DNA from 4 places in the Methylobacterium sp. UNCCL125 genome. Region 3 is predicted to be linked to each of the others. Evidence: predicted binding sites of a transcription regulator. Region 3 holds the regulator's gene; each other region holds the start of a gene.
What was found. Region 3 encodes LexA, which represses DNA repair genes until DNA is damaged. Its sites were predicted from a motif close to TGTTCNNNNTGTGTTCNG; they were not measured.
Positions count from the first base shown of each region.

Region 1: BM396_RS31355 (DUF3072 domain-containing protein) is a predicted target of LexA. The motif match lies at 1,586-1,603, and genes of this name have one in related genera.
Region 2: uvrA (excinuclease ABC subunit UvrA) is a predicted target of LexA. The motif match lies at 1,620-1,637, and genes of this name have one in related genera.
Region 4: parE (DNA topoisomerase IV subunit B) is a predicted target of LexA. The motif match lies at 1,723-1,740, and genes of this name have one in related genera.

Region 1 covers NZ_FPBW01000066.1:5,210-9,110, reverse strand. Annotated here, with positions in the region: partial or broken gene BM396_RS31365 (polysaccharide biosynthesis/export family protein) at 1-595, opposite strand, end outside; gene BM396_RS33765 (hypothetical protein) at 857-979, opposite strand; gene BM396_RS31355 (DUF3072 domain-containing protein) at 1,293-1,577, opposite strand; gene BM396_RS31350 (gluconokinase) at 1,753-2,325, shown strand; gene BM396_RS31345 (Cof-type HAD-IIB family hydrolase) at 2,330-3,151, shown strand; gene BM396_RS31340 (lytic transglycosylase domain-containing protein) at 3,340-3,901, shown strand, end outside.
Region 2 covers NZ_FPBW01000033.1:51,931-55,831, reverse strand. Annotated here, with positions in the region: gene uvrA (excinuclease ABC subunit UvrA) at 1-1,464, opposite strand, end outside; gene BM396_RS26585 (MFS transporter) at 1,919-3,100, shown strand; gene BM396_RS26580 (cupin domain-containing protein) at 3,104-3,529, opposite strand.
Region 3 covers NZ_FPBW01000019.1:68,782-72,682, reverse strand. Annotated here, with positions in the region: gene BM396_RS19740 (ComEC/Rec2 family competence protein) at 1-1,530, shown strand, start outside; gene lexA (transcriptional repressor LexA) at 1,524-2,261, opposite strand; gene BM396_RS19730 (hypothetical protein) at 2,512-2,958, shown strand; gene BM396_RS19725 (hypothetical protein) at 2,977-3,192, opposite strand; gene BM396_RS19720 (NRAMP family divalent metal transporter) at 3,273-3,901, shown strand, end outside.
Region 4 covers NZ_FPBW01000050.1:2,029-5,929, forward strand. Annotated here, with positions in the region: gene parE (DNA topoisomerase IV subunit B) at 1-1,628, opposite strand, end outside; gene BM396_RS30040 (hypothetical protein) at 1,988-2,176, shown strand; gene topA (type I DNA topoisomerase) at 2,354-3,901, opposite strand, start outside.

The sequences.
Region 1 (3,901 bases), on a different contig from region 3:
TGCGGTCGCCGTGGCCCGAGAGCGGCAGGCGGGCGCCGGCGGCGCCCTCTCCGGTGACGGTCACCGCCTGGCTGATCGGCCGGGTGACCGAGACCAGCACCTGCGGCTGGATGGCCTTGCCGGCGAGTTCGTTCTCGATGAGCGCCTGGACGTCCTGGGTGCGGCGGCCGGCGACCTTGATGCGGCCGGCGTAGGGCACCGAGATGGCGCCGTCGCGCCCGACGGGCTGCTCGGGGATGAGGGCGGACTTGGAGCCCGCCGAGAAGCGGTCGGCCACCAGCGGCCCGGAGAACAGGCCGCCCGACCCGGCTTCCCAGATCGAGACCGAGACCATGTCGCCGACGCCGATCACCGGCTCCGAGGAGGGACGGTGGTCGCCGAAGGAGGCGAGCAGGCTGTCCAGCGGCCGGCCGCGCAGGGCCTCGACCACCGAGGGCGTGACGTCGATGATCTCGTAGCGGGCGAGCAGGCCGCCGTCGGCGGTGGCCACCTCCGCCCCCGCCTGGATCGCGCTCGCCGTCGGACCCGCCGCAGGCAGGTACGTGCAGCCCGACATCGCCGTGACGGCGAGCAGGACAAGGGGAAGTTTGCGCATCCAGATGTTGCCCATCGGTATTGCCGAGCCCGTGCCTAGCCCATGGCGGCCCAGGTGTCCGTAGCGGGTGAGCCACACTCCGGCCGGCACGGCCAAGACTGCGAAGTCATCCTCGTTAAGCACAGCTTTTTCGGGGCATAGAGACGACGAATGCCGGGCGTTCGCCCGCGGTCGCAATATCGAGATACAAATCGGGACGTCATCAGCGGCCGCACATTGGCCGCTCCAGCCCAATGGCCAAAAATCCCGCGACCGATCGGCTCAATTTCCCTGCGTGACCGCCGCGGTGATGTCGCCGTAGACGACGCTGACGCGGGACACGTAGTACCGGATGCTGCCGACGGCGACGAGGAAGATCATGCCGCCGAGCAGGGCGTATTCCATTGCCGTGGATCCGTGGACGTCGCGGGCGAACCGTACGGCCTCGGCACGAATCCGATCCGTCAAGCCGAACGCCGTCGGAATCCGCACCGCACGCCGTCCTGCTTCGCCGCCGCCCGGCTCATCCATGGTCGAACGTGCCTTCTCAGTCCCGCTGCCCGCGCGGCCTCACGCGCTGCATGGGGCATAACCTCTCGCCATTGCCGCCGGCTTAACGAGGTGTTCGAAACAGGCCACCTTGTCCATTCCGGCCGGGATACGCCGCCCGGACGTAGACGGCGGCGGGCGCGCCCGGGGGAAACGCGCCCGGCTTGGCTCAGGCGTGGCCAGCCTTATGGCGAAGGTCGTCGATCCGCTTCGAGGCTTCGGCCTTGTCGAGGTCAGGATCGAACGCCGCCGGCTCCTTGGCCTCTTCCGAGAGCGTCTTCAGATAGGAAGCCTGCGCGCCGGTCATCGGCTCGCCGCCAGTCGTCCACTGATCCGGGTCCTTGATCTGGTTCGACACGTCCTTCGGGTCGGTCTTGGGGTTCTCCGTAGCGTCCTGATTTGATCCGGTACCCCGGCCGGCCTTCGGTGTTGCCTTCGCGGTTGTGCTAGCCATGCGACTCATGTTCCCTAAATGTTCGGCGTCTGCGGGGTGAACGCGCCCGGCCGCGCCGCGGTTCCTGCGGGCGCCGCGGCCCGTTTGCATCCCAGGCGATCTTCCCTTCTGGAAACCCGCTCCTATTGATGTGAGGGGCAGCGCCCCGACGCGCCTCGGAGCCAGGGTGGTCCGGATGACGTCCCAATCGGAGCCGGCGCCGGATGCCGGAACGGCCGCCGCCGGTCAGGTGCTCGTTGTCATGGGCGTCTCGGGTTCCGGGAAGAGCACCGTGGCGGCGCTGATCGCCGAGACGCTTGGCTGGATCTTCGTGGACGGCGACAGCTTTCACACGCCGGAGCACGTGGCGAAGATGCATGCGGGCCTCGCCCTCGACGATGCGGATCGCGCGCCCTGGCTGGCCCGGATTGCGACTTGGATCCAGCAGCGCCTCGACGCTGGCGAGTCGGGCGTGGTGGCCTGTTCGGCCCTCCGCCGCGCGTACCGGGACGTTCTCACCCGCGGGAGCCAGCGGGTTCGCCTCGTCTATCTGGACGGCGACCGGACCCTGATCGCGCAGCGCCTCGCCGAGCGGCAGGGCCATTTCATGCCGCCGCGTCTCTTGGACAGCCAGTTTGCGGCCCTGGAGATTCCGGGGGCCGATGAACACCCGATCACGGTCGGCATCCGCGAATCGCCCGAGGCCATTGCCGACCGGGTGGTCGCGGAACTCGCGGCCGAAATGCGCCGGGATACGGTTGGGAAGTGAGCGGATGATTGCAGGATCCGGCAAGGCTTCGGGCATCGACCTGGTGATCTCGGACGTCGATGGAACCCTGGTGACCGGCGACAAGCGCCTGACCGAGGCGACGGTCACGGCCGTCCGGCGGCTGAGAGCGGCCGGCATCGGCTTCAGCATCGCCTCGGCCCGGCCGCCGATCGGGCTGCGGAATCTGGTCGCCGAACTCGAGCTCGACCTGCCGATGGGGGCGTTCAACGGCGCGAGCGTCGTGCGGCCGGACCTCTCGACCATCGAGGAACGGACCATCCCCGAGGCGGCGGCCCGGTCGGCCCTCGACCGGCTGTTGGCCGAGGGACTGGACGTCTGGGTCTTCGCCGAGGGGGCGTGGTGGCTGCGCGATCCGGAGGGTCCCTATACCGACCTCGAACGCCGCACGATCGACGCGGAGCCCCGCGTCGTCGCCGATCTCCGCCCACTCATGGGGAGCGCGGCCAAGATCGTCGGCGTCAGCCGCGACCACGCCCATCTGGCAGCCTGCGAAGCCCGGATCGGGGCGGCCCTGGCCGGTCAAGCCACCATCCACCGTTCGCAGAAATACTACCTCGACGTGACGCCACCCCATCTTGACAAGGGGCGATTCGTCACCTGGATGAGCGCGCATCTCGCCATCCCGCCGGAGCGGATCGCCACCTTCGGCGACGCCGGCAACGACCGTCCGATGTTCGCGCAAAGCGGATTCTCCGTGGCGATGGGCAATGCCGAAGCGGCGGTGAAGGCGGCTGCGCGCGCGGTCACCGACAGCAACGACGCGGACGGCTTCGCCCATGGGGTCGAGCGCTTCCTCCTTCCCTGACCGCCCGGCCGCCGCCCCGGGCATCCCTTTGGATCGCCGCGCCGCCGCGTGACGCGCCGCTGTGGCACGCGGATCACAAACGCTCCCGACACCCCGGCCGCCCACAGGCTGCCGAACCGGGGCCGCTTTCCGGCCTCATTTCCCCGTGACCTAGCTTGACCACAGAACAAGCAGCACCGGGTCTCGGAATGCATCGCCTCATCCTGGCCGTCGTCCTCGCGGTCGTGCCCGCAGCCGCCTTCGGGCAGAGCGCGCACGACAATATCGACGCGTTGATCGAGCAGCAGGCCAAGGCGAACGGCGTGCCGGCAAGCTTCGTTCACGCCGTCGTCAAGCGCGAGAGCAACTACAATCCGCGGGCCAAGGGCGGCAGCGCCCTCGGCCTGATGCAGATCAAGCACGCGACTGCCCGCAGCCTCGGCTACACCGGCGATGCGGCCGGCCTGTACGATCCCGAAACCAACCTTCGCTACGGCGTAGCCTATCTTGCCGGCGCCTATCGGACCGCCAAGGGCAATCTCGGCCAAGCGTATCAATACTATAACCGCGGCTACTACTACGCAGCCAAGCGCCAGGGCATTTCCACGGAAGTCGCCGCGGTGGTGGCGCCCGTCGCGGCCTCGGCCAGCGCCCTGGCGAGCCTGTTCAGCGGCGGCGCCGCCGAGACCCGGAACACCGCGGCGGCCTCAGCCCTGGCCTACGCGCCCACCGCGGCCGCAGTGGCGGAGGTCCCGACCGAGGCCGTCGAGG
Region 2 (3,901 bases), on a different contig from region 3:
CGTCTCGCTCATGAAGCGCCCGATCTCCTCCCGGACGGCGTCCGAGTCGCTCTCCTTGTAGCGGCGCTCCAGGTTCGGGATCACGCCCTCGAAGGGCTTGTTGACCGTGTACTTGCGCAACCCGTCGTCGTAGGCGAAGCGGATCGCCTGCTTGCCCGAGCCGTACAGCACGATGGCACGGGCCGTCTCCGACAGGCTCTGCCACGGGACGCTGGTCTTGAAGCCGAAATGCTCGGCCAGCGCCTCCAGGGTCTGGCCGTAATAGGGCGAGGTCGATTTCGCCCAGGGGCCGACGGCGCCGCGCTTCAGGCTCAAAGCGGGATCGGAGATGACCAGCTCGGGGTCGATCCGCATCTCGTGGCCGATGCCGCTGCAGGTCGGGCAGGCGCCGAACGGGTTGTTGAACGAGAACAGCCGGGGCTCGATCTCCGCGATGGTGAAGCCCGAGACCGGGCAGGCGAAGCGCGACGAGAAGGTGATGGTCCGGGGCGTCTCGCCCTCGGGGGCATCCGCGAACACGACCTCCGCGATGCCATCGGCCAGCTCCAGGGCCGTCTCGAAGGACTCGGCCAGCCGCGAGCCGATATCGGCCCGGACCACGATGCGGTCGACCACCACGTCGATGTCGTGCTTGAACTTCTTGTCGAGCTTGGGCACGTCGTCGATGGCGTAGTATTCGCCGTTCACGCGCAGGCGCTGGAAGCCCTTCTTCTGGTACTCGGCGATTTCCTTGCGGTACTCGCCCTTGCGTCCGCGGACCACGGGCGCCAGCAGGTAGAGCCGGGTCTTCTCCGGCAATTCCAGCACCCGGTCGACCATCTGCTGGACGGTCTGGCTCTCGATCGGCAGGCCGGTGTCGGGCGAGTAGGGGATGCCGACCCGCGCCCAGAGCAGGCGCATGTAGTCGTAGATCTCGGTGACCGTCCCGACGGTGGAGCGGGGGTTCTTGGAGGTGGTCTTCTGCTCGATGGAGATCGCCGGCGACAGCCCGTCGATCTGGTCGACGTCGGGCTTCGACATCATCTCCAGGAACTGGCGGGCATAGGCCGAGAGCGACTCGACGTAGCGGCGCTGCCCCTCGGCGTAGATCGTGTCGAAGGCCAGCGACGACTTGCCCGAGCCCGACAGCCCGGTGAACACCACGAGCTTGTCCCGGGGGATCGTCAGGTCGACGTTCTTGAGGTTGTGCTCCCGGGCCCCCCGGACCGCGATGACCCGCCGGTCATGGGCGCTCGCCGGCGCGGCGTCGAACAGGGCCGCCAGCTTGGCGTCGATCGCGGCCTCGGCGGCCGCCCCAGGGCGGGCGGGCTTTTCGGACTTCGCGCGGGTCGGCTTGGGCTGCGGGGCCGGGGCGGCGGTGGCGGCTTTCGGAGCCTTGGACGCCGTCTGCGCGGCGGCTGTCGGGGCAGCTTGGGCGGCGCCGGCGCGGCTTGCGGCACGACTTCCAGCTTGGGCTTTGGCCATGAGGGCGGCGGTCTTTCGAGGCGTCGACGCAGTCGGATCGGATCCGGATCGGATTCGCGCGCGGGCCAGCCGCCGCTCCGACACATGTCGAGCCCGAGGGGGCCGACGGCAAGGTGGGGCCGGCGGGACGCAGGTCCGTCATGCGCCGCCCTTGCTAGAACGAAACGCGTACGGCGGCAACCGCTCGGCGAACGAGCCGCCGCCCTTGCGCGCGCGGCAAAGCGTTCCGGCAGCGCCCGAGCGGGCGTCCAAGCGGGCGTGCAAGCGGGCGTCCAAGCGGGCGCGCGAGGGCGCCTGCGAGGAACCGGGCAAGTCGCCGACGCATGGGGCCGCCGGTGTCCCCTCCGGGCGCGCGGCACGGCGCGCGCGACGACGGCCCGGTGTTGCACCGCGGGAACCGAGGCCCCACGTCGCCGGGATCCACCCTCGGACTCGACTCCATCGACAGGTGCCGATGCCAGCGCTCGACCTGACCGACCCGGTCGCCCTCGGCGGGGCGGGGGACCGGAATGCGGCCCGCGGACAGAGCGTGTCCACGCGGCTGCTGTTCCTGATCGTGGGCATCGCCAACGCCACCTGGGCGCCCCTGGTGCCGCTGGTGCAGGACCGCGCCGGCCTCGACGCGGCGGGGCTCGGCCTGCTGCTCCTCACCTTCGGCATCGGCTCGATCCTGGCGATGCCGAGCGCCGGGGCGGCGGCTTCGCGGCTCGGTTTCCGGCCGGTCCTGCTCGCCGGCACGCTGGCGATCGGCCTCGCCCTGCCGGTGCTGGCCGTGGGCGATGGGCTCGTGCCGCTCACCCTGGCGCTGGTGCTGTTCGGCGCCGGGATGGGGGCGGTGGACTGCGTCATGAACCTGCAGGCCGTCGTGGTGGAGCGCGCCAGCGGGCGCCCGATGATGTCGGGCTTCCACGGCCTCTACAGTCTCGGCTGCATCCTGGGGGCGCTGATCGCCAGCGGCCTGCTGGCGGCCGGGCTCGGCGCGGGCTGGAGCGTGCTGCTCCTGGTCGCCGGGATCGCGGCCCTGTTCGCGGCCGCCTGGCCCGGGATCCTGCCGGCCGAGCGGGCAGGGGGGAGCGGAGGCCCCGCCTTCGCGCGCCCCCGGGGCGTCGTGCTGGTGCTGGGCCTGCTCTGCTTCGTGGTGTTCCTCACCGAGGGCTCGGCCCTCGACTGGAGCGCGGTGTTCCTGATCCAGCAGCGGGGCCTCGATCCGGCCTGGGCGGCGCTCGGCTACGCGGCCTTCTCGGTGACGATGACGGCGGGGCGCCTTGCCGGCGATCGGGTCGTGGCCCGGCTCGGGCGGCGGCCCGTGGTGGTCTTCGGCGGCCTCCTGGCGGCCGCCGGACTCGCGCTCTCGGTCCTGGTCCCGGCCTGGGAGGCGGCCCTCGCCGGCTACGCCCTGGTCGGGGCGGGCTGCGCCAACATCGTCCCGGTCCTGTTCACGGCGGCCGGCCGCCAGACCGCGATGCCCGCGCGCGTGGCGGTGCCGGCGGTGACGACGCTCGGCTATGCCGGGGTGCTGGCGGGCCCGGCGCTGATCGGCTTCGCCGCGCAGGCTTTGGGCCTGTCCGCCGCGCTCCTGCTCGTGGCGGCCCTGCTCCTCGCCGTGGCGGCGGCCGGGCGGTCCCTGCCGGTGTGAGGCTCACGCCTCGGCGTTGCGCGCCATGAAGGTGGCGGGGCTGCCGTCCTCCGGGTTCACGAAGACGATGTCGGTGGGCGCCCGCCGGGGGGTGTCGATCGCGAGGAACACCACCGGTTCCGCGGGATCGATCTCCGGCATGGCGTGGACCGTGCCCTTCTCGAAGACCAGGAGCTGACCGGGGCCGAATGCGGTCGCGGCGGCCGGGTCGCCCAGCCAGACCGTGCCCCGGCCCGACAGGCAGTAGAGGTACTCGTCGCAGGTGGCGTGGTAATGCGGCGGAGTCGGCCGGTAGACCCGGAACACCCGGGCGCTCGCGGCCTCCCGGTCGGTCAGATAGGTGTCGACCAGGAGGGTCTGGGCGCTGCCGGGCAGCGCCGCCGCCAGCGCCGCCACGTCGAAGATGCCGGTCCCCGCCGCGTCCGCCATCGCGTCCTCCTCACTCCGAAAACCGTCGCGCACGATCCTGTCCTCGGCCCGCCCGCTCTCGATCGGCGCCGGGGCGCGCCGCGGGCTCGCGGCGTCGATCCCCCCGTCATGCTCATCCAGAGTGGTGCGCAGGCGCCCCGCGTCAACGCGGCGAGACAGCCCGTCGAGGCGTGCGCCCCGGCGGCGACGTCCTGCGGGCCGCCCATCCTGCGGGCCGCCCATCGCGCGCCGGGACGGGAACGCCCGGGGCCGCCACAGGCTCCTGCGCTTGCGGAGCCGGAAATCAGCCGCTCCGGGTCGTCGATCGGGGTGACGAGCGGGGTGGCGAGAGCGACGATCCCGGCCCGGGGGGCGGCGGTGGCGGAGACGACG
Region 3 (3,901 bases):
CAGGCGGGCGCGGTGGCGGCGGCCCTGGTGACCGGCAAGCGCGGCCTCATCGGCCCGGCGACCAACGATGCGCTGCGCGCCGCCGGGATCTACCACGTTGTGTCGATCTCGGGCCTCCACATGGTGCTGGCCGCCGGCGTGGTGTTCTGGCTGGTGCGGGCGCTCCTCGCGCTGGTCCCCCATTGCGCGCTCCTCTGGCCGATCAAGAAGATCGCGGCCGGCTTCGCCATGGTCGGCGTCACCGCCTACTGCGCCTTTTCGGGCTGGGACATCGCCGCCGAGCGCTCGCTGATCATGACCCTGATCATGCTGGGCGCGATCCTGGTGGACCGGCCCGCCCTGTCCATGCGCAACCTCGCCCTCGCGGCGCTGATCGCCCTGGCCCGGGAGCCGGAGGGCCTGCTCGGCCCGAGCTTCCAGATGTCCTTCGGCGCCGTGGCCGGGCTGATCGCCTGCGCGCGGCTGATCGACGGGCGGCTGTTCGTGCGCCCCGGGGCGGGCCGGCTCGGTCGGCTCGTCGGCACCGGCCTCTCGGCGGTCACCGGGACCCTGGCCACGACCCTGGTGGCGCAGGTCGCGACCGCACCCTTCGCCACCTACCATTTCCAGACGATCCAGCCCTTCGGCCTCGTCGGCAACGCCCTGACCCTGCCGCTCGTCTCCCTCGTGGTGATGCCCTCCGCGGTGATCGGGATCCTCGCCTATCCCTTCGCCCTCGACCGCCCGATCTGGTGGCTGATGGGTCAGGCGGTGGGGGGCATGCTCGCCGTCTCCCAGTGGATCGCCGGGTTCGAGCGGGCCATCGTGGTCGTGCCGGCCTTCGGCACCGCGGCGCTGTTCCTGCTGACCGCGGGCCTGCTGCTCGCGACGTTACCGGCCTCCCGCCTGCGCTGGCTCGCCGTGCCGCCGATCCTGCTTGGACTCGTCGTCGCGGCCCGACCCGACCGCTACGACCTCTATGTCGATCGGCAGGGCGCGGGAGCCGCGGTGCGGGGGCCGGACGGACGGCTTGCGGCCCTCGGCAGTCCGTCCGGCTTCGTCCTCGAACAATGGCTGAAGGCGGACGGCGACGGACGGGGAGCCGGGGGACTGATCGTCCGATCGGGCGGCGGCCGCTGTGACCGGCTCGGATGCACCGCGCGCCTGCCGGACGGACGGGCGGTCGCCCTGGTCCGGGACCGGCGGGCCTTCCCGGAGGATTGCGCCCGCGCCGCGGTGCTGATCACGGGCCTCGTGGCCCCTCCGACCTGCACCAGCCCCCTGGTGATCGACCGGCGCGTCCTGTCCGCCCAGGGCGCCGTCGCCCTCAGGTCCGAAGGCGAGAGCTTCGTCGCCCATCACGCCCGGGCCGATGGCCGCGCCGTGCCCTGGCGACCACGCTCGGGACACGGGTCGGTGCCGCCACAACCGGTCACCGCGCCCTCCGCGGAGGCCCGCGCCTCTGACGACGGGGCGACAACGCCTCCGGAAACCGATGCGTCGGGCGGGGACCTCGCCCCCGGCGACGCGCCGGCCGAGCCGCTTCAGTAGCGGCGGACGAGGCTGACGAGGCGGCCCTGGATCCGGACCCGGTCGGGCCCGAGGACACGCGTCTCGTAGGCCGGGTTGGCGGCCTCCAGGGCGATCGAGGAGCCGCGGCGGCGCAGACGCTTGAGCGTCGCCTCCTCGTCGTCGATCAGCGCCACGATGATGTCGCCGGTATTGGCCGTGTCCTGCTTGCGGATCACCACGAGGTCGCCGTCGAGGATGCCGGCCTCGACCATCGAGTCGCCGCGCACCTCCAGGGCGTAGTGCTCGCCGCCGGCCACGAAGTCCGGCGACAGGGTGATGGCATGGCTCTGGTTCTGGATCGCCGAGACCGGCGTACCGGCGGCGATCCGGCCCATCACCGGGATCGAAATGGCACGACCGGCGTCGTCGATCATCCGTGTGCTGGCCGGGGCCGGCGGATGCTTGGACTTGCCGCCCTCGACCACGCTCGGGGTGAAACGGCGCGGCTCGGCCGGGGCCGAAGATGGGGCCGAAGATGGGGCCGTCTGGCTCAGGCTCTCGGGGATGCGGATCACCTCGATGGCGCGCGCCCGATTCGGCAGGCGCCGGAGGAAGCCGCGCTCCTCCAGGGCCGTGATCAGCCGGTGGATGCCGGATTTCGACTTGAGGTCGAGGGCGTCCTTCATCTCGTCGAAGGACGGCGGGACGCCGCATTCCTGCATCCGGCTCTGGATGAAACGCAGGAGGTCCAGCTGCTTGCGCGTGAGCATCGAAGGGGGACTCGCGGCTTGGCAGACCGCCCCGTGACGGTCTCTGAAACAAATCACGAACAGGTTAAACGTTCCGCAAGTGTTCCGCAAGGGCGGCACCGCTACGCTTGGCGCGTCGCTCCGCGCTCGCGGGAGCAAGGTCGAGAAACGCATTGACGGCGCAAGCGGAGCCGTTTCAATGCACCGCGGCGCCCCGCCGGGAAGGCGGCGGATCCGGGCCGCGGGCTGGGACCCTCTTGGGATGACGAGGATGCGACGACCCGCAGCTCTGCTGCCCCTCGGCCTCGCCGCCCTCGGCCTCGCCGGCTGCACCACCGGGTTCTCCTACATCTCGCGGAACTACGTGGCGCTCACCCCCCAGGTGGTGACGATCGGCTGCAAGGAGCCCTACGAGGTCTACGACAACCGGCAGATGCGCCGGATGCTGATCGTCTCGAACGCCCTGCGCGAATATACCGGCTGCAACCTGAGCGAGGCCCGGATCGATCCGGAGCCGGACGCCACCCGGGTGAAGCGCTTCCGCACCGCCGCCCGGGCCTATCTCGACGAGACCGTGCGCGAGGATTGCCGGATCACCGGCGAGACCGTGTTCGATCCGCTGAAGACCGAGTTCGCCTACGCCTGCGACACGCCGATCGAGAAGCGTGGCACCGTGGTCCCCCGCCTGCCCGGCCGCAATCCCGGTCTCGCCCGCTGACCGACCGGCGGCGCGCCGTCAGGCGCCCGGCTTCGGGAAGGTCCGTTCCGCCGCGTCGCCGGCGGCGGCGAGCAGGGCGCGTGCGAAGGCCCGGGCTTCCGCCCGGTCGAGAACGATCGCGGCGGTGACCGGCGCGCCGCCGAGGTCGGCCAGGGCGAGTTCCAGGCGCACCCCGTCGGGCACGGCGGTCGCCTGCAGGCTCCAGCCGGAGCCCCGATCCGTGCTCTCCGCCATCACATGTCCCTCCCGCCTGCCCCGGGAAAACGCCGCAGGCGCCCGCCGGAACCGGCCGTGCGCGGGACTGTTCCCGAGCCGTGCCCAGCGCTTCCCTGCCTCGCCTGTCCGCTTACCTCAAGGCCGCAGGCCCGGGACTCGTGGTGATGCTGGCCGATACGGATGTCGGAAGCCTCATCACGGCGGCCCAGAGCGGGGCGCGCTGGGGCTATTCGCTCCTGCTCCTCCAGATCCTGCTGGTGCCGATCCTGTACGTCGTCCAGGAGCTGACGGTGCGGCTCGGGACCGCCACCGGACGCGGCCACGGCGCGCTGATCCGGGAGCGCTACGGGCCGGCCTGGGCCTGGATCTCGTACGGCGGCCTCGTGGTCGCCGGCATCGGCGCCATCGTCACGGAATTCTCCGGCATCGCCGGCATCGGGGACCTGTTCGGGGTGCCGCGGCTCGTGAGCCTCGGCCTGCCGGCCTGCCTGCTCCTGGGGCTCGTCTTCACCGGGAGCTACCGGCGCGTCGAGGTCGTGGCGATCGTGGTCGGCCTGTTCGAGCTGGTCTTCGTCGGGCTCGCCGTCGCGGCGCGGCCGAACCTGCCCGAGATCGTCGCCTCCTTCGGGCACATGCCGCTGGGCGACGGCCAGTTCCGGGTGCTGATCGCGGCCAATATCGGCGCGGTGATCATGCCGTGGATGATCTTCTACCAGCAGTCGGCGAT
Region 4 (3,901 bases), on a different contig from region 3:
TTGTCGTAGCGCAGGTCGGCCTCGCGGAAGGCCGCGCCGGTACCGCAGCCGAGCGCCAGGGTGAGGTCGGAGATCAGCTGGTTGGCGCCGAGCTTGTCCCGGCTCGCCGAGGCGACGTTGAGGATCTTGCCGCGCAAGGGCAGGATCGCCTGGGTCGCCCGGTCGCGGGCCTGCTTGGCGGAGCCGCCGGCCGAATCGCCCTCGACGATGAAGATCTCCGAGCCCGCGGTGCCGGCGGCCGAGCAATCGGCGAGCTTGCCGGGCAGGCGGAGCTTGCGGGTGGCGCTCTTGCGGGCGACCTCCTTCTCCTGGCGGCGGCGCAGGCGCTCCTCGGCCCGGTCGATCACCCAGTCGAGCAGCTTGTTGGCCTGGGCCGGGGAGGCGGCGAGCCAATGGTCGAAGGCGTCGCGCACCGCCGTCTCGACGATGCGCTGGGCCTCCACGGTGGCGAGCTTGTCCTTGGTCTGGCCCTGGAACTCGGGCTCGCGGATGAAGACCGAGAGCATGGACGCGCAGGTCGCCATGACGTCGTCGGTGGTCACCGCGGTCATGCGCTTGGCCTGGTTCACGCGCTCGGCGTGCTCGCGCAGGCCCCGGAGCAGGGCGACCCGCAGGCCGGCCTCGTGGGTGCCGCCCTCGGGCGTCGGGATGGTGTTGCAGTAGGAATGCGAGAACCCGTCCTCGGCGACCATCCAGGCCACCGCCCATTCCAGCGACCCGTGCGAGCCCGGCTTGGTGATCTTGCCGGAGAACATCGCGTCGGTGACCAGCTCCTTGCCGTCGATGTCGCGGGCGAGATAGTCGCGCAGGCCGTCGGGGAAGCGGTGCACGGCTTCCGCAGGTACGCCCTCCAGCCCCTCGAGGAGGGCGGGGGCGCAGCGCCAGCGGATCTCGACGCCGCCGAACAGGTAGGCCTTCGAACGCGCCATCTTGAACAGGCGGCGCGGGTCGAATTTCAGCGAGCCGAAGATCTGCGCGTCCGGGTGGAAGCGGACCCGGGTGCCGCGCCGGTTCTGCACCCGGCCGATCAGCTCCAGCGCGCCCTGCGCGTGGCCACGGGAGAAGGTCTGGCGATAGAGGGTCTGGTTGCGCGCCACCTCGACCTCGAGGAGGTCGGAGAGCGCGTTCACCACCGAGATGCCGACGCCGTGCAGGCCGCCCGAGGTCTCGTAGACCTTCGAGTCGAACTTACCGCCGGCATGCAGCGTGGTCATGATGACCTCGAGCGCCGACTTGCCGGGAAATTTCGGATGCGGGTCGACCGGGATGCCGCGGCCGTTGTCGGTGACCACGAGGGCACCGGTCTCCTCCAGCTCCACCTCGATGAAGCTGGCATGGCCGGCCACCGCCTCGTCCATGGAGTTGTCGATCACCTCGGCGAAGAGGTGGTGCAGCGCCCGCTCGTCGGTGCCGCCGATATACATGCCGGGGCGGCGCCGGACCGGCTCCAGCCCCTCCAGCACCTCGATGTCGGAGGCGGTGTAGCCGGAATCGGGCTCGGCCGCTGCGAGCGCCGTCACGGAGGCCGTGGCGTCCAGGCGCCGTCGCTGCTCCGGCGCGCGAGACGGGGCTGTCGAGGCGGCCGCCTTGCCGCCCGGTCCGAAAAGGTCGCGGGCCGGATCGCTCACGCGCGGCCTCCGCGGGCGCGGCGCATCGGCCGGCTCGGATTCGCGCAGACGGGTCTTGGGTCGTGGAGCATGCGCCTTCATCCCCGCATGATAGCGGAACAAAACGTAAACATCAAAACCGTTCGCCCCCAGGCGACGCGGCCGCACCATCGCATGCTGCGGCGCCGCGAGCGAGGGCCGGAACCGCCCCGACCCCCGAAGGGGCCAGGCGGCCCGTCATCACGACGTTGCACAACGATGGGTTAAGGCTTTCCCGTGACCAGCCTGTTCGACCTCCACAGGCCGCCGCCTGAACAGACCGGGACGATCGACGTTGACGGCGGAGATAAATCTTGACCGTGGTCAGGGAGCCGCAGCCCATGAGCGATGCCGCGATCGAGGCCCGCCGCCTCACGTTGATCCGCTTCGAGCACGCGGCCGGCGCCGCCTTCGGCTGCGACGACGACGCGGCCGGCGTGCCGCCCGGCCGGGCGCTCATGAATTCCACCACGATCGCGCTGGCGACCTTCGCGACGGCGCTCGCGGCGACCATCACCTACCTCGTCTGAACCGGGCGGCCGGACCCGGAAACCGGGACGTGCATCCCGTTCTCCGCGTCGGTCTGCCCCTGTCTCCCGCCCCCGGGAGAGCAGCGGAGGACCGCGTGCCCGCCCTGGACACGGACCGGCGCGGCTGACGCGCCTTGCACCCGGCGAGCGGGTGAAGGCCGCCTGGACCTGTCTGCGTCAGCCGGCGCCCGTCTTCTTGGCCGCGGTCTTCTTGGCGGCGGGTTTCTTCGCTGCCGTCTTCTTGGCCGCCGGCTTGGCGCCGCTCGCCGCGCGCGTCGCGGTCTTCCGGACAGCGCCCCGTTTCGCCGGCTTGCCGCCGCCCGAGGCACGCTTGGCGTTGACCAGGGCGATCCCCTCGTCGAGCGTCAGCGCCTCGGCGCTCATGGTCTTCGGCAGCGTGGCGTTCACCTCGCCGTCGGTGACGTAGGGGCCGTACTTGCCGGCCTTCACCACGAGGTCGCGCCCGCTCGCAGCGTCCGTGCCGAGCGGCCGGCCGGGATCGGCAGCCGGACGGCCGCGGCCGCCGCCCTGCTCCTTGGCGACGATCAGGTCGATGGCGCGGTTGCCGCCGATCTCCAGCACGTCGTCGTCCTTGCCGAGATTGGCGTAGGTCTTCCCATGCTGCACGTAGGGCCCGAACCGGCCGAGATTGGCCAGGATCGGCTCGCCGGTCTCGGGGTGGCGCGCCACCTCGCGGGGCAGCGCCAGCAGGGCCAGCGCCTTCTGCAGGTCGACCGCCGAGGGACTCAGCCCCTTCGGCAGGGAGGAACGCTTCGGCTTCTCCGCCCCCTTCTCGGTGGAGGCCTCACCGAGCTGCAGGAACGGCCCGAATCGGCCGTCGCGCAGCGTCACCGGCAGGCCGGTGGCGGGATCGTCGCCCAGCACCCGGACGCCCGGCTGGCCGCCCTCGGCCGAGGAGCCGTCCCCCTCGCCCTCGACGCCCGAGGCCGAGAGCTGGCGGGTGTACTTGCACTCGGGATAGTTCGAGCAGCCGATGAAGGCGCCGAACTTGCCGAGCTTCAGCGACAATTGTCCGGTCCCGCAGACCGTGCAGGTGCGCGGGTTCGAGCCGTCGCCCTTGTCGGGGAAGATGTGCGGCCCGAGGAGGCCGTTCAGCGCCTCCAGCACGTCGGTGACGCGCAGCTCCTTGGTTTCGCCGATCGCCGCGGAGAAATCGCGCCAGAAGTCGCGCAGCACCGCCCGCCAGTCGATCTCGGCATTGGAGACGCGGTCGAGCTGCTCCTCGAGGTCGGCGGTGAAATCGTACTCGACGTAGCGCCGGAAGAAGCTCTCCAGGAAGCCCGTGACGAGCCGCCCCTTGTCCTCCGGCTGCAGCCGCTTCTTCTCGATCTTGACGTATTCGCGGTCGCGCAGCGTCTGGAGCACCGCCGCGTAGGTCGACGGGCGGCCGATGCCGAGTTCCTCCATGCGCTTCACGAGGCTCGCCTCGGAATAGCGCGGCGGTGGCTCAGTGAAGTGCTGGGTCGAGCTGATCCGCTCGCGGGTGAGCGGGTCGCCGGCCTTCATGGGCGGCAGGCGGCGGCTCTCCTCGTCCTCCTCGTCGTCCTTGCCCTCCTGGTAGAGGGTCAGGAAGCCGTCGAACTTCACCACCTGGCCGGTGGCGCGCAGGTCGATCTGACGGGGGCCGACCTTCGCCGTGACGTCCACGGTGGTCCGCTCCAGCTCGGCCGATTCCATCTGGCTCGCCATGGTGCGGGTCCAGAT